One region of the Pseudarthrobacter sp. TAF60_1 genome, then DNA from elsewhere that is predicted to be linked to it. Evidence: riboswitches for the same ligand, from Rfam matches in the RefSeq annotation. Region 1 holds a riboswitch; each other region holds the start of a gene.
What was found. Region 1 has a riboswitch for S-adenosylmethionine ahead of AB4Y73_RS04915 (aminotransferase class V-fold PLP-dependent enzyme). Riboswitches for the same ligand answer to the same signal wherever they lie in the genome.
Positions count from the first base shown of each region.

Region 2: another riboswitch for S-adenosylmethionine. It lies ahead of metX (homoserine O-acetyltransferase MetX); the one in region 1 lies ahead of AB4Y73_RS04915 (aminotransferase class V-fold PLP-dependent enzyme).
Region 3: another riboswitch for S-adenosylmethionine. It lies ahead of AB4Y73_RS15870 (DUF1737 domain-containing protein); the one in region 1 lies ahead of AB4Y73_RS04915 (aminotransferase class V-fold PLP-dependent enzyme).

Region 1 covers NZ_JBFRDI010000003.1:294,947-301,408, forward strand. The annotation lists gene AB4Y73_RS04910 (MFS transporter) at 1-542, shown strand, start outside; gene AB4Y73_RS04915 (aminotransferase class V-fold PLP-dependent enzyme) at 548-1,972, opposite strand; SAM riboswitch class IV at 2,008-2,121, opposite strand; gene hisN (histidinol-phosphatase) at 2,280-3,092, opposite strand; gene rsgA (ribosome small subunit-dependent GTPase A) at 3,147-4,262, opposite strand; gene aroA (3-phosphoshikimate 1-carboxyvinyltransferase) at 4,246-5,637, opposite strand; gene AB4Y73_RS04935 (DoxX family protein) at 5,644-6,177, opposite strand.
Region 2 covers NZ_JBFRDI010000009.1:131,461-137,922, reverse strand. The annotation lists gene AB4Y73_RS12440 (bifunctional o-acetylhomoserine/o-acetylserine sulfhydrylase) at 1-1,340, shown strand, start outside; SAM riboswitch class IV at 1,423-1,537, shown strand; gene metX (homoserine O-acetyltransferase MetX) at 1,551-2,666, shown strand; gene AB4Y73_RS12430 (hypothetical protein) at 2,680-3,264, opposite strand; gene AB4Y73_RS12425 (SGNH/GDSL hydrolase family protein) at 3,323-4,171, opposite strand; gene AB4Y73_RS12420 (alpha/beta hydrolase) at 4,267-4,917, shown strand; gene AB4Y73_RS12415 (RNA-binding S4 domain-containing protein) at 4,993-5,226, opposite strand; gene AB4Y73_RS12410 (DMT family transporter) at 5,259-6,224, shown strand; gene AB4Y73_RS12405 (glycine--tRNA ligase) at 6,417-6,462, shown strand, end outside.
Region 3 covers NZ_JBFRDI010000014.1:88,613-95,074, reverse strand. The annotation lists gene AB4Y73_RS15880 (long-chain-fatty-acid--CoA ligase) at 1-399, shown strand, start outside; gene opgC (OpgC domain-containing protein) at 447-2,915, opposite strand; SAM riboswitch class IV at 3,062-3,176, shown strand; gene AB4Y73_RS15870 (DUF1737 domain-containing protein) at 3,190-3,465, shown strand; gene AB4Y73_RS15865 (rhodanese-like domain-containing protein) at 3,462-3,881, shown strand; gene AB4Y73_RS15860 (O-succinylhomoserine sulfhydrylase) at 3,882-5,090, shown strand; gene AB4Y73_RS15855 (LysR family transcriptional regulator ArgP) at 5,105-6,007, opposite strand; gene AB4Y73_RS15850 (LysE/ArgO family amino acid transporter) at 6,077-6,462, shown strand, end outside.

The DNA.
Region 1 (6,462 bases):
TCATCGTGCTCTTCCTGCAGCAGGTGGCCGGATACTCGGCGACACTCGCCGCGCTCGCCCTGTTGCCGGTCAGCCTGCTGAGCATTTTCCTTTCCGCATGGTTCGGTTCACTCGCCGGCCGATACGGCCCGCGCTGGTTCATGGCTTTGGGCCCGGCCGGAGCCGGCCTGGGCTACTTCCTGATGGTGTCGTCACAGGTACCCGTCCATTACTGGAATCAACTGCTGCCGGGAATCGTCCTCTTTGGGGCGGGGCTCTCGGCAACAGTTGCACCGCTTACCGCGGCCATATTGGGCTCGATCTCTGAGCAGCAGTCCGGCATTGGCTCGGCAGTAAACAACGCGGTTGCCCGTGTATCGGGTCTGATTGGCATCGCTTTCGTCGGGCTCATCGCCGGGAACCAGCTTGACCTGGACGGATTCCATCGGGTGCTGATCGCCACCGGCATCCTCTTGGTTATCGGCGGCACGGTCTCGGCGTTGGGCATCAGGAACCCGGCGCGGATCGTGAAGCCCACAGATAGCGCCACCGCCCAGGCCTAGCCAGCTTAGTCGTCGAGGCAGGGAGCCGCGCCGGCAGTGCCGGGCGTGTTCGGTGCCCAGTGCGGGTAGGTGCGGGCGTCGTTGGCCGGAACCCAGCGGCCCGAATCCACCACGTAGTCCCAGCCCAGGCCCGTGCGGCGCAGCTGGTCGAGGCCGGCGAGCAGCCGTTCGGCGTCCTCCAGCCGGGAACCTACGCCGAAGCTGGCGCGCAGGGAACCGGAAGGAAGGCCGAGGCGTTTCAGCAGCGGGTGGGCGCAGAATCGGCCGTCCCGCAGTCCCACGCCATGTTCGGCCGACAGATAGGCGGCAACCAATCCGGCGTCGTAACCGGCCACCGAGAAGTTCACAACGCCGATGGTGCCGGTGCCCGGATCGGTGTCCGAGAAGATCTGGTGGACCGTGACGCCGTCGATCCTCTGCAGCCCGTCCACCAGATAGGACCTGATGGCAGCCTCATGGGCGTGCCAGCGGTCCTGGTCCAATGATGCGATGACTTGGGTGGCGCGGGCCAGCGTGGCTGCACCCAGGACATTGGGGGAGCCCCCCTCGTGGCGGGCCGGTCCGGTTGCCCAGGTGACGCCGTCGAGCTTTGCCTCCTTGACGGCGCCGCCGCCCGCCAAGTGCGGGGTGCCGGCGTCTAGCCAGTCCGTGCGGCCCACCAGGACGCCGGCGCCGAATGGTGCGTAGAGCTTGTGGCCGGAGAAGGCGAGGTAGTCGACGTCGTCGGCGGTGATGTTGATGCGCCGGTGCGGTGCGAGCTGCGCGGCGTCCACCACGATGCGGGCCCCGAACTCGTGGGCCAGCGCCGCGAGGGCGCGGATGGGGAGTATCTCACCGGTCACGTTGGAGGCGCCGGTGACGGCGAGCAGACTGACGTTGCCCTCCTGAAGTTCGGTGCGGAGGGCGTCAATGGTTCCTGCGATGGTGGGCGCGGCCACCACGCTGCGGTGCGGAACACCCTGCCACGGCAGCAGGTTGGCGTGGTGCTCGATGTCCAGGTACAGGACATCGCCAACGGGCCGGCTGTCCGACGTATGCGGCAGGCAACCAGCCAGCAGGTTCAGCGAGTCGGTGGTGTTGCGGGTGAAGATGACGGAGTCATCCGGCCGGCCGCCCACGAAGTCCCGCACGATGTTCCGGGCGTTTTCGTACACGGAGGTGCTGATCTGTGACGCGTAGCCGGCACCACGGTGAACGCTGGCATAGAACGGCAGGATTTCGTTCAGGTAGGCCGACACCACGGAGAGGGCCGGGGCTGAGGCGCCGTAGTCCAGGTTGGCGTAGCGGATGTGCCCGCCCTGGATCAGCGGGGCCTGGATTTCAGCGCCGGTGACGGCGGACAGGGGACGTCCGGCAATGGCGGCAAGTTCGCCGGTCAATGCTGCGGCGGCGATGTTCTGAACGGCGGGGGAGACGGTGGCAGTTGTCACGGAGACCTCACTTCAAAAGGACTCCCGGCACCGGGAATCCGCGCTTGCCGGGTCCATTGAGGGCCGGCCTGGTCGTCACCCGGGGCACCCCACCGCGAATGGAGGGTTGCCGGCCAGCAAACCGGGGTTTAGCGCTGGCACTCGTGACCTGTTAAAGAGCGTAGGACATCTCCGCGGCCGTGGAAAAGCCCGGCGGAATGTTAAGGCGTTTGTTACGGCTGTATGAGGAATGGGGGTTTCTCCGAAGAAACGACGGCGGGCACCCCTTTGAGGGGATGCCCGCAGTCGAATATTCGGCAGAGATGGTCTACAGCAGATCGTCCAGGTCCGGGTTCAGCCGCTTGAGTACCTCGGAGTGCAGGATGGAATTCGTGGCCAGCGCGTTGCCGCCAAACGGCCCGTCCTGGCCCTCCAGCGACGTGAAACGGCCGCCCGCTTCCACCACGATGGGGACCAGGGCAGCCATGTCGTAGAGGTTCAGCTCCGGCTCGCAGGCGATGTCAACGGAGCCTTCGGCGACCATGCAGTAGGACCAAAAGTCGCCGTACGCCCGGGTGCGCCACACATCCTCGGTCAGCCCCAGGAACTCATCCAGGTTCCCGCGTTCCTTCCAGCCGCTGAGGCTCGAATAGGACAAGGAGGCATCAGCAAGGTTGGAAACGTTCGAGACCCGGAGCCGGGTTGCTGCGGCGAGGGACCTGCCCATGTACGCGCCGGCCCCCTTGGCGGCCCACCAGCGTTTGCCGAGCGCCGGAGCGCTGACCACGCCTACAACGGGTTCGCCCTCGTCCACGAGAGCTATCAGGGTGGCCCAGACGGGGACACCGCGGACAAAGTTCTTGGTGCCGTCGATCGGGTCGATGATCCAGCGCCGGGAGCCGTGGCCGGAGCTGCCGAATTCCTCACCGAGGACCGCGTCCCGGGGGCGTGAGCGGGACAGCTGGCCGCGGATGGCCTCTTCGGCAGACTTGTCCGCATCCGTGACAGGCGTCAGGTCAGGTTTGGTCTCGATGTGCAGGTCCAGCGCCTTGAAGCGGCTCATGGTCTGGTCATCCACGGAATCGGCCAGCACGTGGGCCAGGCGCAGGTCATCGTTGTAGCTCGAAGCGGGTTGGATCATGGTTCCAAACTACCGTCTAACCGCCGCGGGGTTGGGGACGTCGGCTTCCGGACGCTAGCCGACTGTCCCGAGTTCCTTGCTGTCCTGGCCTTCCAGCCGCGGGTCCGAGCCCAGCAGGCGCCGTAGGGAAGCCAACCGGGCCGGGCCGGTGGGACCGGCCTGTCCTTCGGCCACCCACGAATCCAGCCCACAGTTCACGGCGGCAGCGTTGTGTTTGCAGCCGCGCTCGCAGGCATCGGTGCCCGGCTCCAGGTCCGGGAAGGACCTCAGGATCCGGTCCGGGTCCACGTGCGCCAGGCCGAACGAACGGATACCCGGGGTGTCAATGATCCAGCTGCCAGCCGGTGCGCCCGCCAGTTTCAAGGCAAGGGCCGACGACGACGTGTGGCGGCCGCGTCCCGTCACCGCGTTCACGCCGCCCGTTGCCCGTTCGGCGCCGGTGAGTGCGTTGACCATGGTGGACTTGCCCACGCCGGAATGGCCCAGCATCACCGTGACTTTGCCGTCGAGATAGGCGCGGAGCTGTGCAACTGCGTCTATGTCGAGCCGTGCCGACAGGCCGTCGTCGGAGCGCGCATCGATTCCTGAGGCTTCGGAGTCGGCCGTCCGGCTGATGATGACCGGAAAATCCAGGTGCTCATAGTTGGACAACAGTTCCGCCGGATCCTTGACGTCCGCTTTGGTGACGAGCAGCAGCGGTTCGATGCCGGCGTCGTACGCGGCCACCAAGGCGCGGTCGATAAATCCGGTGCGCGGTTCCGGGTTCGCGGCCGCTACGACCACTACCAGCTGATCGGCATTTGCCACTACCGCCCGCTCGATAGGGTCCGTGTCATCGGCGCTGCGCCGCAGCAGGGTTCGGCGCTCCTGGATCCGCACAAGGCGCGCGAGCGTGTCCGGTTCGCCGGAGACGTCCCCTACGAGGGACACGAAGTCGCCGGCCACCACGGGGGAGCGGCGCAGTTCACGGGCGCGCGCGGCGATGATGACCCGCTCGTCGCCCGAGTCTTCACCGACGACGGCGGTGTAGCGGCCCCGGTCCACCGTGATGATGCGCCCGGTGACGGCGTCGTCGTGGCTGGGACGGTCCTTGGTGCGGGGCCGTGAGCCTTTCTTGCTGGGCCGGATCCGGACGTCGGATTCATCCCAGGAATCAGTGCTGCGGGCCACCGTTGGAACCTTCCGTCCCATCAGCGGGGACTGCGCCCTGCGCCACCATGTCCGCCCACATCTGTGGGAACTCCGGCATGGTCTTGGCAGTGGTCCCGATGTCCTGCACTTCAATGCCCGGCACCGCCAGGCCCAGGATCGCCCCGGCGGTGGCCATCCTATGGTCTGCGTAGCTGTGCACCACGCCGGCATGCAGCTTGGCCGGGCGGATCACCAGGCCATCGCTCGTTTCCTCGGCATCCCCGCCGAGGCGGTTGATTTCAGTGACCAGCGCTGCCAGCCGGTCAGTCTCGTGGCCGCGGAGGTGGGCAATACCAGTGAGCTGCGACGGACCACTGGCCAGCGCACACAGAGCCGCCACTGTGGGGGCGAGCTCGCTGGTTTCATCGAACTTGGCGCCCCTGATCTCGGCTCCGCCGGTAACGGTCAGGACGCCGTCAGCCAAGCTAACCTCCGCGCCCATCGCCGCGAGGATGCTGCGCCACTGGTCTCCCACCTGGGTGGTTTCGGCGGGCCAGTCCGGTATCCTCACGGTCCCGCCGGAGGCAAGGGCCGCAGCCAGGAAGGGGCCGGCATTGGAGAGATCCTGTTCGATGCGCTGGTCAAAGGCACGGATGGGACCCGGCGCCACCACCCAATGGTTCGGCGTGGAATCGTCCACGGACACTCCGGCACCGCGAAGCACGGCCACGGTCATGTTGATGTGATCCAAGCTGGGCACGGGTTTGCCCACGTGCTCCAGGTGAAGTCCCTCGGTGAACCTCGCACCCACCAGCAGGAGGGCCGAAACGAATTGGGATGACCCGCTGGCATCGATGACCAGGTGGCCGCCGCGGACTTCCCCGGTGCCTTCGACGGTGAACGGCAGCGCGGAGGGGGTCCCGCCGTCGTCCGTTGTCAGAGCCACGCCGAGCCCCTGCAGCGCCTCAATAATGGCACCCATGGGGCGTTTCCGGGCGTGCGGATCGCCGTCGAAAACGCTGGCGCCCTTGCGGAGCGCCGCCAGCGGCGGCACAAACCGCATCACGGTCCCGGCCAGGCCGCAATCGATATGCGTGCGGGACGCCGCCGCCTCCTGGCTGAGCGGCGTGACCGCAAGGTCGGGCCCATACGCGCCGTCCCCCGGCACCTCCGTGACTGTGGCTCCCAACTGGCGGAGGGCCTCGATCATCAGTGCTGAGTCACGGGAATGCAGGGGTGCGCGCAGACGGGACGGGCCGTCAGCCAGCGCGGCCAGCACCAGGAACCTGTTGGTCAGCGATTTCGATCCCGGCACCGTCACGGTGGCGTTGATGGGGCGGCTGGCAAACGGGGCAGGCCAGTTCGGGACGAACTTATCGGAATCGAGGGATGCTGGCGGGGTGGAACCTGTCATGCGGCCTTATGCCCCCGTCACGTGCACGGCGCGGCGAACGGCCTTGTCCGCCTCGTGAAGCTTCTTGCCGGTGGTCTTCCGGGCTACTGCAGCAGTCTTCCGGGCGTCAGCGGCGATATGCTCGGCACGCCAAGCGAGGCCAGGTTTGCCCGCCGTGTCCACCGAGGCCAGCAGGGCGCCACCGCTGAGGGAAACGTTCTTCAGCAGCTGGTTGCGGCGGGCTTCGCGGCCTGCTTTGGTGCTGATGTCAGCGCTCCGCCACTCTACGAAAGTGTTCAGCAGCGATATAACCGTCAGCAGGGTGGCCGAGAGGCGGCTGAACTTGCCCAGGCCGAACAGTACGCCGGCCCCCACCTGGGTTCCGCCGATTACCCGTGCCAGCATCTTCTCGTCAGCCTGGAACGGCAGGGACGCGGCGGCCTTCTGTAGGAGTGGGGAGAGCTGCTGCGCGGTGTCATCGGCGTTCTTTAGCTTGTCCAGTCCGGCGACAACGAAACTGGAGGCCAGCATGGGCCGGGCGAGGGTGCGGACAAAGGACATGAATTTCCTCCTGGCTGGACGAACCGCGTCGGATGCGGCGAAGTCGGTTCTAGTCTTGCACTTTTGAGGAATATTTGCCCGCCAACCGGGGTTATCGATTGAAGGTCCGTCGTACACCGGCGGCCGTAGGTTTAGCAGGCCAGAAATGTTGCCCGATGCGCTGGCCTGGTTCATGTTGGCTTGAAAGAGAATGGAGTGGCCCTTGCGGTTGCTGAAAGACGGGCTGGAGACATCCGGCCCCCTCATGCGGCAGGCTCTGGAATCTGATCCCCCGGAGTACGGCAC
Region 2 (6,462 bases), on a different contig from region 1:
AAACCCGCCAGATCCATGCAGGACAGGAGCCGGACAGTGCCACCGGCGCCCGCGCACTGCCGATCTACCAGACGACGTCGTTCGTCTTCCCCAGCGCGGAAAGCGCCGCCAACCGGTTCGCCCTCGCGGAGCTCGCGCCGATCTATACCCGCATCGGCAACCCCACGCAGGACGCCGTGGAACAGCGGATCGCCAGCCTGGAGGGCGGCCTCGGGGCCCTGCTGCTGAGTTCGGGACAGGCAGCGGAGACCTTCGCCATCCTCAACATCGCCGAAGCCGGGGACCACGTGGTGGCCAGCCCGAGCCTCTACGGCGGCACCTACAACCTGCTGGCGCACACGCTGAAGAAGTTCGGCATCTCCGTCACGTTTGTGGCGGACCCGGACAACCTGGACCAATGGCGGGATGCCGTCCAGCCCAACACCAAGCTCTTCTTCGCCGAAGTGGTCTCCAACCCGCGCCAGGACGTGCTGGACATCGAAGGTGTGTCGAAGGCGGCGCACGAGGCAGGTGTGCCGCTGATCGTGGACAACACCCTGTCCACGCCTTACCTGATCCGTCCGCTGGAGTGGGGCGCGGATATAGTGGTCCACTCCGCCACGAAGTACCTGGGCGGCCACGGCTCTGCCATCGCCGGCGTGATCGTGGACTCGGGCAATTTCGACTTCGGCAAGGACCCCGAGCGGTTCCCCGGCTTCAACACCCCGGATCCCACGTACAACGGCCTGGTCTATGCCCGGGACCTCGGCGCGAGCGGAGCGCTGGGTGCCAACCTGTCCTACATCCTGAAGGCCCGAGTCCAGCTGCTTCGCGACCTTGGCTCAGCCGTGTCCCCGTTCAACGCCTTCCTGATTGCCCAGGGGCTGGAGACGCTGAGCCTGCGGGTGGAACGGCACGTGGCGAACGCCGTCGAAGTGGCGCGCTGGCTTGAAGCGCGGGACGACGTCGAATCGGTCGCCTACGCCGGCCTCCCGTCCAGCCCGTGGTACCAGCGGGGACTCAAATACGGGCCCAAGGGCACCGGCGCGGTAGTCGGATTCAACCTGGCCGGCGGCGCGGAAGCAGGCAAGCGCTTCGTGGACGCCCTGGAGCTCCATTCCCACGTGGCCAACATCGGGGACGTCCGGTCGCTGGTCATCCACCCGGCTTCCACCACGCACAGCCAGCTCTCGGCCGAGCAGCAGGCCATCGCCGGCGTGACGCCGGGGCTGGTCCGGCTTTCCGTGGGCATCGAGCACATCGACGACATCATCGCCGACCTCGAAGCCGGGTTCCGGGCAGCGAAAAGTGCGGAAGCTGCGGCAGGAACGGCGCAGGACACCGCGGGCAGCCGGCAGTAGCCCGCCCCGCGAGTCAATTCCGCGGAGTCATAACCGGTCACACGCTTAGCCAGAAGCCGGGGCTTTTCGTACACTCGAACCAGGTCATGAGTGCCAGCGACAGCCCCGGCTTGCTGGCCGGCAACCCTCTTCCGTGGTGGGGTGCCCCGGGTGAGGACCTGGCCAGCCGGTCAATTGACGGCGGGCAAGCGCGTAGAAGAGGTCCTTTCCATGACGATCACCATCTCCCGAACGGCAGCTCCCGGAAACGGCGTGGTCCGGTATGCCACCATCGGCGGCCTGGAACTCGAGGCCGGCGGCTACCTGCCGGACGTCACCTTGGCGTATGAAACGTGGGGCACCCTGAATGCGGACGGCTCCAATGCCGTCCTGATTGAGCATGCCCTGACCGGCAGCACACATGTGACACGCGGCGACAGTGACGAGCCCGGCTGGTGGGAGCAGCTGGCCGGACCCGGCGCGCCGGTGGACACGGACCGCTTCTTCGTCGTGTCCATCAACATTGTGGGCGGCTGCTACGGCTCCACCGGGCCGTCCTCGGTTGCTCCGGACGGAAAGCCGTGGGGGTCCCGGTTTCCGCTGGTCACCCTGCGGGACACGACGGTGGCCGAGGCCCGGCTGGCGGACCAGCTGGGAATACATAGTTGGTTTGCCGTGCTGGGCGGTTCGATGGGCGGGGCGCGCGCGCTGGAGTGGGCGGTCACTTTTCCGGAGCGGGTGCAGCGCTGCGCCGTCATTTCCGTGGGGGCCGCCAGCACCGCTGAACAAATCGCCTTCGCCCAGGCGCAGACTCTCGCCATCCGCCAGGACACCAACTTTAACGACGGCGACTACTACGGCGGACCGCTGCCCGAGGACGGCCTCGCATTGGCCCGGCGCATCGCGCACATCACGTACCGCTCTGCGGAGGAATTCGACGGCCGGTTCGGACGTTCGGCGCAGGTCCCCGAATCGCCGCTTAAGGCCGCGGCGCTGGGGGAGCGCGGCCGCTACCAAGTGGAAAGCTACCTGGACCACCAGGGCAAAAAGCTGGTGAGCCGGTTTGACGCGAACAGTTACATCGCCATCACCGACGCTTTGATGAGCCACGATGTCACGCGCGGGCGGGGTTCCCTTGATGAGGCCCTGGGCCGCGCCACCGCCAGGTTCTTTGTGGCCGCAGTGGACAGTGACCGGCTCTACTTCCCGTCCCAGTCCCGGGAACTGGCGGAGGCGCTGCCCGGTGAAGTTGATGTGCACGTCATCGAGGCGCCGATCGGCCACGACGGTTTCCTGACCGAGATCGGACAGCTCGGCAGCCAGCTGCGGACCACGTTCCTGGTCTAAGTGCGGTGGGTGCTTAGCCGTTCATGATGTCGGCGCGGCGCTTCATGTACTCCTCCATGGCCAGCTCACCATTGCTGTACTGCTGGTCCAGTTCGGCGAGCTTCCTGGCACGGTAGCCCTGCGGGCCCGACGGCGGCGGAGGAGTTGCCGGGGCAGGAGCCTTCGGTGCTTCCGGATACTGCCCTGGCTGTCCGAATGGCTGTGGCTGGCCGAACTGCTGCGGCTGATCATACTGCCCCTGCTGCCCATAATTCTGTGGTTGCCCATAGTCCTGCGGCTGACCGTACGGCGGGAAATGCTGGCCGGGGAAATGCTGATTTGCGGGCGCGATCGGCTGCATGGGCGGCAGCGGCTCGCTCGGCGGCAGCGGCTGGGGGCTCATGATCTCCCGGTAGCCGCCGCTCAGGTAATCCTGCTGCGTGTAGCCGTCGCGGGGCTGCCGGTTTTGCGGCCCGGGAAACTGGCCCGGATACTGGCCGGGGTAGCCTCCGGAGAAGCCCTGCCCCTGGTTCCGTTTGTTGACAGACTTCCGGTACATCCGCATCGCCGTGGGTACCACGAACGACAGGATGATGATCCAGAAAAACAAGCTGTTCACGGGGTAGCGCCTCTCATATGTGTCCTTCCAGCTTAAGCCCCCGTTCCGTTCCCCGTGGCTAGCGGCGGGCTTCGGTGGTGCCCAGCGGACCTTCACCGGAACCCAGGGGGACCCCCGGGCCGAAGACGGGTCCCGGCGTCGGACGCTTGGCAGTAATCCCGTCGCCGGAAGAGCGGTTCCGCAGCCGCCGGACCACCCACGGGACGAAGTACTCGCGGGCCCACACAAGGTCTCCGCTGCGTGCTTCGCGCCAGGTCCGCTGCGGCAACGGCTTCGGCATGCTGGGTTCGAGTGTGTGGCTGACGTTGAGCGAATCGAGCACCATGGCCGCGATGGTGTGGTGGCCCAGCGGCGAAAAATGAAGCCGGTCCACGTCCCACATCTGCGGATCGTTGAGCTGTTTCAGGGACCACATGTCAGCGATGACGGCGTCGTGGCGGGCGGCGACGGTGCGCAGGTTCTCGTTGTAGATGGCCACCTTGCTGCGGATCCGGCCCAGGACTGAGGAACCCGTGTCCGGTCCGTTGAACAGCACCACTGTAGCGCCGCCCATCGACAGGATCTGGACCACCGAATCGAGCTTTTCAGCAAGGGCATCCGGGTCACCGCCGGGCCTGATGAGGTCGTTTCCGCCGGCGGAAAGAGTGACCAGGTCCGGCTTGAGTGCCAGGCAGGCGGCCAGCTGCTGGTCCACGATCTGTTGCAGGAGCCTGCCACGGACGGCCAGGTTCGCGTAGGCAAAATCGTCCTGGCCGCGGCCCAGTTCCTCGGCCACCCGGTCCGCCCAGCCGCGGAACCCGCCCGGGCTTGAGGGTTCCGGATCCCCGATGCCCTCCGTAAAGGAGTCGCCCATGGCTACGTAGCGGCTCCACGGGTGGGCTTGGGTAGCCGTGGGATGGTTCTGCATGGCTCTAGCGTCAGTCACGGTCCTATCCTGCCCTTTCGTTCTCAAGCTACGCCACCGTAGGTAGTTACCCCTGGGTAACTGTAAGAATGGAAACCATGACTGACGCCCAAGTATTTCCTGCCCCTGTTGTTATGTGGTCCAGGCCCGAGGACCAGCGCTCCGGCCGGCCGCTACTGGTGCTGCTCCATGGCTACGGGGCCAACGAACAGGACCTCTTGAGCCTGGCGGACATGCTGCCCCGGGAGTTTGTTGTTGCGTCGCTGAGGGCGCCGCTGCCCACGGGCCCGGGTTTTATGTGGTTCCCGCTGACAGCGTCCGTCGACTACTCCCTGGATGCCGTCAAGGAAGCAGCCAGCTATGTGCAGGACTGGATCGACACCGTCAAAGCCGACCACCCGTCGGTCACGCTGCTCGGCTTCTCCATGGGAATGGCCATGGCCACCACGCTGCTCCGGTACCGGCCCTCGGACTACGCCGCCGTCGTCGGGCTTTCCGGTTTTGTGATTAACGCCGACGGCGATCCTGCCTTCAAGGACAGCGAACTGAACGGATCCGTGCCGCTGTTCTGGGGCCGCGACCAGCAGGACCCCGTGATCACGCCGGACAAGATCGACTACACCATGGGCTGGGTGCGGGAGCACGTCAAATTGACCAAGGTCCTCTACACGGGCATGTGGCACGGCATCAACCAGCAGGAAATCGGGCATGTGTCCGAGTTCCTGACGCACGAGGTGCTGAACAAATGAGCTGCTGAACAAGTAGCGTCCGACGGCGGCCCGCGGCCTGGTGCCGCCGGCCCGGGGCGTCAGGAGTCCTGTTTGTCAGGCCTCCGGCGCAACGACCTTCACGGTCTGGCCGTTGACGGTGACGGTATCGCCGTTGTGCAGTTGGCGGCCGCGCCGTTCATCGATTTCGCCGTTGACCTTGACGAGTCCGTTTTTGATGAGCTCGGCAGCTTCCACACCGTCTTCGACCAGGCTGGCCAGCTTCAGGAGCTGGCCAAGGCGGATCATGCTGTCACGGATGGGAATCTCTTCGATGTCCTGGTTGCTCATACAGCAATGATGCCTGACGTAAGGTAAATTCAATGACCCACCCCCCACGGCTGCCCCTGCTCGCAGGCCTTCCACTGGCGGTCGGCGCAGGGCTGGCCATTCCGGTCCAGGGTCGCATCAACGGCGCCCTCGGCGTCCGCCTGGATGACGGCATCGCGGCAGCGGTAGTGAGCTTCAGCACGGGTCTGATCCTGATCGCGGCCATCGCGCTGCTGCTGCCCAGGGGCCGGGCGGGCCTGGCGCGCATTATCCCGGCGCTGCGGAAGCGCAGCTTTCCCCGGTACTACGTCCTCGCCGGCGGCGTGGGTGCGTTCTTCGTCTTTGCCCAGTCCACTACTGTGGGCCTGCTCGGCGTGGCCCTGTTCACCGTGGCCACCGTTACCGGTCAGACCCTCAGCGGCCTCCTCGTGGACCGGCTCGGAATCGGCCCGGGCGGGAAGCGCAGCGTCACGGGAGTCCGCATCATCGGCAGCGTGCTGACCATCATTGCCGTGGCCTGGGCCGTGTCCCCGCGCTTTGGCAACGCCGCCGACGTCGGTTTGCTGCTGCTGCCATTGTTGTTGCCCCTGGCGGCGGGCTTCCTGATGAGTTTCCAGCAAGCCATGAACGGGACCGCGACCCTCCACTACGGCACGCCCATCGCGGCGACGCTGGTCAACTTCGTCGCCGGCGGCGTCCTGCTGTGGATTGTGTGGGGTATCAAGGTCGCTGTCGCAGGTGCGGGGAATCCGCTGCCGGGAGAGTGGTGGTACTACCTTGGCGGACCCATGGGCTGTATCTTCATTGGGCTGGCCGCCATGCTGGTCCGCGGGCTGGGCGTCCTGGTGACGGGTCTGGGCATGATTGCCGGCCAGTTGGTGGGTTCCCTGATTCTTGACGTCCTGGTCCCCGCACCGGGCTCCGAAGTGGCGCTGCCCACCATCCTGGGGACCATCCTGACGCTGGCCGCCATCATGGTGGCCACCCTGCCGTGGCCCCGCGGCGCATTCCGGCGCTAGGCTGGCGCCGGTAGCGTGCCGCCGCGGGGCGGCGGCCGGTAGGCTAGGACACGCAGTCCTCTGCACCGCGTTTACTGCACCCTGCTTCCTTCGTCTGCCCGGCCCGCCCCCAGCGGGATCGCACACCCGTGCGCCAGGGCCAAAATAACCGCGGACCGCACCCAGCGGCCCTGTAGAAATTGGAGTTCCACCATGGCACCAAAGTCCGTTCTCGACCAGGTCATCTCCCTCTCCAAGC
Region 3 (6,462 bases), on a different contig from region 1:
GCGGAGGCTATGGTGGACGGCTGGTTCCGCACCGGCGACCTGGGCACCAAGGACGGCGACGGATACCTCAGGATCCTGGACCGGAAAAAGGAGATGATCATCCGCAACGGGTACAACGTGTACCCGCGCGAAGTGGAGGAAGTCCTGAGCCGGCACGCAGCGGTCCTGAGTGTTGCCGTTTATGGCGTCCCGGACAAAACGCACGGGCAGGAGGTGGCGGCCGCCGTCGTCCTTAATCCGGGCAGCAGCGCCACCATTGATGAGTTGCGGGACTTTGCCGCGGCGGAACTGGCAGCCTACAAGTATCCGCGCATCATCACCCTGGTCACGGAATTCCCGACCGGTCCCAGCGGCAAGGTCCTCAAGCGGGAGCTCACCGCCCGTCACCAGGCCCCGTAAGCGGCGCGCCCGAAGGCGACAGCCGGCGAGGGTCAGGTCAGGTCCGGTCAGGTGGGGATGATCCCGAACAGGACGCGCTTTTTGACCATCAGCCACAGCAGGCCCAGAATCGCCGCGTAGGCGGCAGTGTTGATCATAATGTCACCCTGGCGCAGGACCGGGATGTTGGTGATCACGGCGATGAGTACCACGTGCAGGATGAAGACGTAGAGCGTGGCCTGGCCCAACGGGATCAGGAACCACCCCAGTGCCCGCTCCACGGGCTTCCAGTAGGCGGTGAGGAACGCGTAGGCGGCCACCACCAGGACCACAACGTTGAGCAGCCTGCCGGGATCAAGGTAGGTGCGGGCAAAGAAGGTGTCGTACATGACCCGGTAGGCAGCGTCCGGGATGATGGCCAGGCGCAGGTCGAAACCGTTGGCCAGGTAGGGGTTGCACCAGGACAGGAACGCGAAAACAAATGTCAGGACAGTAGACGCCACCACTACCCAGTGATGTGCCGACAGCCAGGCAACGATGCGGTGCCGGTGGAAGCCAACCACCAGGCCCAGGACAAAGAGCACCTGCCACACGAGCAGCGGGAAGGAGTCCTCGAACTGGGACGGCAGCAGCCTGAAGCGGGTGGCGGCGCCCACGGTGTAGAGGCCCAGCGTCGCGGCCAGCACCCACAGCGTCTTGCCACGGTTGAGCGCCAAGAGGATCAGCGGGCTGGCGAGGAGCAGCACCACGTAGAGGCCCATCACATTGAACTGCCAGGGCCCGAACTGCAGCAGGATGATGGCGGGCAGCACCTGGGCAGGGACCGGGAACTGCAGCAGGGTTTCCATCCCGGCGTACAGGTCGTAGGTACGGCCGACGGCGTTGTGGCCGCCCCCTCCGGTTCCCTGGTCCACGTACGTGGTCAGCGCATCGGTCTGGAAGAACGGCAGCAGCGAGAGCAGGAAGACTCCCACCAGGACGGCAAGGGCCGTCAGGTACAGCTTGCCAGCCCGGCGGGACGTCAGATCCACCACCTTGCCGAAATCGTCCTTGACCCTGGGGCCGTAGACCATTCCCACCACCAGGCCGGAGAACAGGACGAACAGTTCCGCGCCGGACACGAACCCGATGGCTTCCTGGGTGAGCAGTTGGAACAGCGATGTCATGCCCAGGTGGTTGACCACCACAAAAACAATCGCCAGTCCGCGGAGGAGGTCCACCCGGGTGTCCCGTTTGGACGGCAGCCCATAACCCCAGCCGGCCACGGCGCCGACGCGCCGCGGAAGTTGCCACAGAGCCACCAGGAGGATGAGCATGGCCGCGGCGACGCTCCGGGCGGCCGCCCCGGACAGGGAGTTGGCGCGGGTGGCCTGCTGGCCCCCGCTGACAGCCGTCACGGGCCCGGTGGTGAGGCCGGATTCAGCGAGCCTTTTGCGCGCTGCTCCGGCGATGCTGTCCTTGCCGGTCAGCCGCCAGTCGATGCTGATGACCCCGGTGTCACGCGTGCTGGTCCGCTCGTCCCAGACGACGGCGGCGATGCGGGCGAACTCAGTGGAGGTGGCAGCGTCCAGGGTCTGGTCCCACCAGGGCGCCTTAATGTCAGCTTCCGCGGCGCCGCCCGTGGCAGGGCTGTAGAAGGCTGCCGTTTGAAGGAGCATGGGCTTCTTGCGCCCGGCGGCGTAGGCAGCGTAGAAATCCTCATTGCCGGACCGGGTCAGCATCGCGGACAACTCGCCATCGGCGGGAACGGTATTGACGGCGGAGTTGCCGCCGCTGTCATCGTGGTAAGCCGTCAGCCCCACCCACTCCACCACGTCATCGCCGGGGTAGTACGGCGCGTAAGCTTCATCTGCACCGTTCCAGCTTCCGTCACCGTTGGTGTCCAGCAAGGCGAAACCCCCGGTCCCGGCGGCGGGGGCGTTCGGGTGGCGTTCGAACGGGTAGTCCCGCCCCAGGTAGGGCTGCCACACCATCACCGTGCCGGCGTCGTCCGCGGTTTTGAACGCCGCGGCAACGTTGCGGAATGCTGCTTTGTAGGCGGCCGGCTGCTGGCCCCACTCCACCCAGCTTGAGTTCATGTCCGGGGCGAAGCGGATCAGGATGGTGCCTTTGAAGTTGGCAGCCAGTTCCCCCACCTTGGCCGCGAAGGCTTTGGCGGCAGCCGGGTCCACCTGGTCCAGCGCGGCGGCGGGCCGCACGGTGAGCATGGCGTGGGAACCTTGGCCGCCGGCCTGGCCCAGGTACTCCCGGATGTCCTGTTCCTCGCCGGGCCGCACGGGGAGGGAGATCTCGTGCCCCAGCAGCGCCGGTGAGGCCCCCAGCCGCTCGGCAAAACCCTGGGCGGAGTCCTCGCCCCACTCCAGGACCGCCCCCAGCAGGGGCTTGCCCTCCGCCGGTTCAGGCTCGGCGGCGTGGACGGCACCCGCAGGTACCAGGCTGATCAGAAGGACGAGGGCCGCGAGGAGCGCCGCGAACAGCGGGCGGCGCCCGCGGACGTCCGACGGCGGCACGCGCCAAAGTGCGGTGGCTGTTGGCATGCTCGTGTGAACCTTCCCCCCCGGACGGTTATGTAATGGGGGGCCTGCCCCCGGTTGACTCTACCGGTCATGGAACCGCGGTTCGGTTACGGAACATGACGACGGCGGCGGTGCGGCGGGGCGGGCCGGGTGTTACGTTTTTGGGGAGTAATGAGAACCGGCGCCAAGCCCTGACTGGCCGGTCGGCAACCCTCCTATCGCGGCGGGGTGCCTCAGGTGAATACTCGGCATATCGACCCATTCGAGCTGCAAGCGTGAAAGAAGGAGATCCGTCGTGTCCGACGTCCCTGTTCCTGAAGAAAAACTTTCGTACCGGCTCATCACCGGCCCGGACGACCGCACGTTCTGTGAGCGGATTTCCACCGCCCTGGCCGAGGGTTATGTCCTGCACGGCAGCCCGGCTGCCACGTTCAACGGCAACGCCGTGATCGTTGCCCAGGCACTCATCCTGCCGGCTGCCATCGCCAGTGCGGATGCCGCCGTCGCCACCGCCGTGGAAGACCTCGAGGCGGGCGACGATCTCGAGTTCGACGGCGAGGGCCACGCATGAGCTACGCCGGAGACCTCACACCGCAGGAAGCGTGGACCAAGCTGGAGCAGGGCGCCATCCTGGTGGATGTCCGCACGGAAGGCGAATGGGCGCACATCGGCATCCCGGTCACCGAATCCGCGAACGAAAAGCACAACGATCCCCTGTTCCTTCCCTGGACGTTTGCCGGCGGCATTCCGAACCCGGACTTCATCGCCCGCCTCACCGAGCAGGCGCCGGAGGACAGCGGTACCGAACTGGTGTTCCTCTGCCGCTCAGGCCAGCGCTCCATCGCCGCCGCCACCGCCGCGACGCAAGCGGGGTTCACCTCGTACAACGTCCTGGAAGGCTTCGAAGGCGAGCCGGACCGGCACGGCGAGCGCAAGGTTAACGGTTGGAAGAACCGCGGCCTGCCCACCAACCTGGGAAGCAAGTAAGTGGCCTTCAACGACGACGCTTCCGGCTGGAGCCCCGACACCCAGGCGGTCCGCGGCGGGCTCGACCGCACGCAGTTCCAGGAAACCACCGAGCCGATCTTCCTGAACTCGGGCTTCGTTTACGAGTCCGCTGCCGCCGCCGAGCGGGCGTTCACCGGCGAGGACGAACGGTTTGTCTACTCCCGCTATGGCAACCCGACGGTGGCGACTTTCCAGGAACGCCTCCGCCTGCTCGAAGGCACCGAGGCATGCTTCGCCACGGCGTCGGGCATGTCAGCGGTGTTCACCGCCCTGGGTGCCCTGCTGGGTGCCGGTGACCGGGTGGTTGCCGCGCGCTCGCTGTTCGGCTCCTGCTTTGTGATCCTGAACGAAATCCTTCCCCGCTGGGGCGTGGAGACGGTATTTGTGGACGGCCCGGACCTGGGCCAGTGGCGCGAAGCCCTGTCAGAGCCCACCACAGCCGTGTTTTTCGAATCGCCGTCCAATCCGATGCAGGAAATCGTGGACATCGCCGCGGTCAGCGAACTGGCGCACGCCGCGGGAGCCACAGTGGTGGTGGACAACGTCTTTGCCACTCCCCTGCTGCAACGTTGCGGGCAGTTCGGCGCAGACGTGATTGTGTACTCGGGCACCAAACACATCGACGGCCAAGGCAGGGTCATGGGCGGGGCCATCCTGGGGACGGCGGAATTCATCAACGGGCCGGTCAAGCAGCTGATGCGCCACACCGGCCCGGCGCTGTCCTCGTTCAACGCGTGGGTCCTCACCAAAGGCCTTGAGACCATGGCCCTGCGCGTGAACCACTCGTCCGCATCGGCGCTGCGGCTGGCCGAATGGCTTGAGCAGCAACCGGCCGTCAGCTGGGTCAAGTATCCGCTGCTGAAATCGCACCCGCAGTATGAGCTGGCCGCCAAGCAGATGAAGGCCGGTGGCACCGTCCTCACCCTGGAACTTGCCGCGACCGGGGGGTGCTCCGGCAAAGAGGCTGCCTTTGCGCTGCTGGACGCGCTGCGGATCATCGACATCTCCAACAACCTCGGCGATGCGAAGTCCCTCATCACCCATCCGGCCACCACCACCCACCGCGCCATGGGGCCGGAAGGGCGCGCCGCCATCGGGCTCAGCGACGGCGTGGTGCGCCTGTCAGTTGGACTCGAGGACGTGGACGACCTCATCGGCGACCTCGAACAGGCGCTCAAGCAGGTCTAGTGGGAGGGCTGGCGTCAGGCTCCGGGCTGGCGGAGCTGCCTGGACGCCGCCGCCCGCACCGCGGCGGTGAGCTGGTTGAGCACCGGGGAGTCGATCTTCCAGCGCTGCCAATACAGGGACACGTCAACCGGGTCTTCTGCTGCCAGTTCCACGAGATCCCCGCTTCTGAGGTCGGCCAGGCATTCCTGCTCAGGCAGCAGTCCCCAGCCCAGCCCCAGCCGGATGGCCTGCGCGAATTCGGCCGACGACGGCACATAGTGCCGCGGCGCCGCCAAGTCAGTGCCGGTCAGCGAGCGGAAGAATCCGGTCTGCAGATCGTCCTTGCGGTCGAAATCCACTACCGGTGACTGACTGCCGGCCACCAGTTGGGGCCCACCCGGCCACCAGCGCCGCACGTAAGCCAGGCTGGCCACCGCACGGTACCGCAGCGAACCGAGGGGTTCCACGCTGCAGCCCGGGACCGGCTCCGGCGTTGCGGTCACGGCTGCCATCACCGCGCCGGTGCGCAATTGCCGGGTGGAATGCTGTTCGTCCTCCCGCCGGATTTCAAAACAAACGCCAAGGTCCGCCGGGAGACCCGCCAGCGCCGGCAGGAACCAGGTGGACAGCGAATCGGCATTCACCACCAGCGGGATGGGCGCGCTCGGCGCGCTTTGGCCGCCGCCCAACTCCTGGCGCGCATCCCACTCCAGCTGCCTGACCTGCAGAGCGAACCGCAGGACTGCCTCGCCGGCGGTGGTCGGCCGGACAGGGCTGGTGCGCTGCAGCAGGATCTGCCCGGCCGCATCCTCCATCGCTTTCAGCCGCTGGGAAATGGCCGACGGCGTGACGTACAGGCTGCGGGCGGCCGCTTCCAGGGTGCCCTCCTCCACCACTGCGGCGAAGGTCCGGAGCTGCTCCAGTTGAAACGCCTTCATTAGCTTTCCTTAATACTCGTAAGAATATTTAGCTGGAGTAATTGTAGGCTTCGCCTTAGCTTGGAACATATGGACTTCACAGGACTGCTGACCCCCGCTGCTCTGGGCTTCGGCACCGGACTTGCCCTCATCGTGGCCATCGGCAGCCAGAACGCCTTTGTCTTGCGGCAGGGTATCCGGGGTGAGTACGTGGCCGCTGTCGTCCTCGTCTGCAGCGTCTCGGATGCGATCCTCATCGCCGCCGGCATTGCAGGGGTGGGTGCCTTGCTGCAGGCGAATCCGGTGATCGTGAGCGTGGTCCGGTTCGCCGGAGCGGCGTTCCTGGTGGCCTACGGCGTCATGGCGGCACGCCGGGCCTTGCGCCCCGGTGCCCTGACCGCGTCCGGCCGGCAGCCCGCCGTCGGCCTCGGTGCCGCCCTCAGCACCGTACTGGCCCTGACCTGGCTCAACCCGCA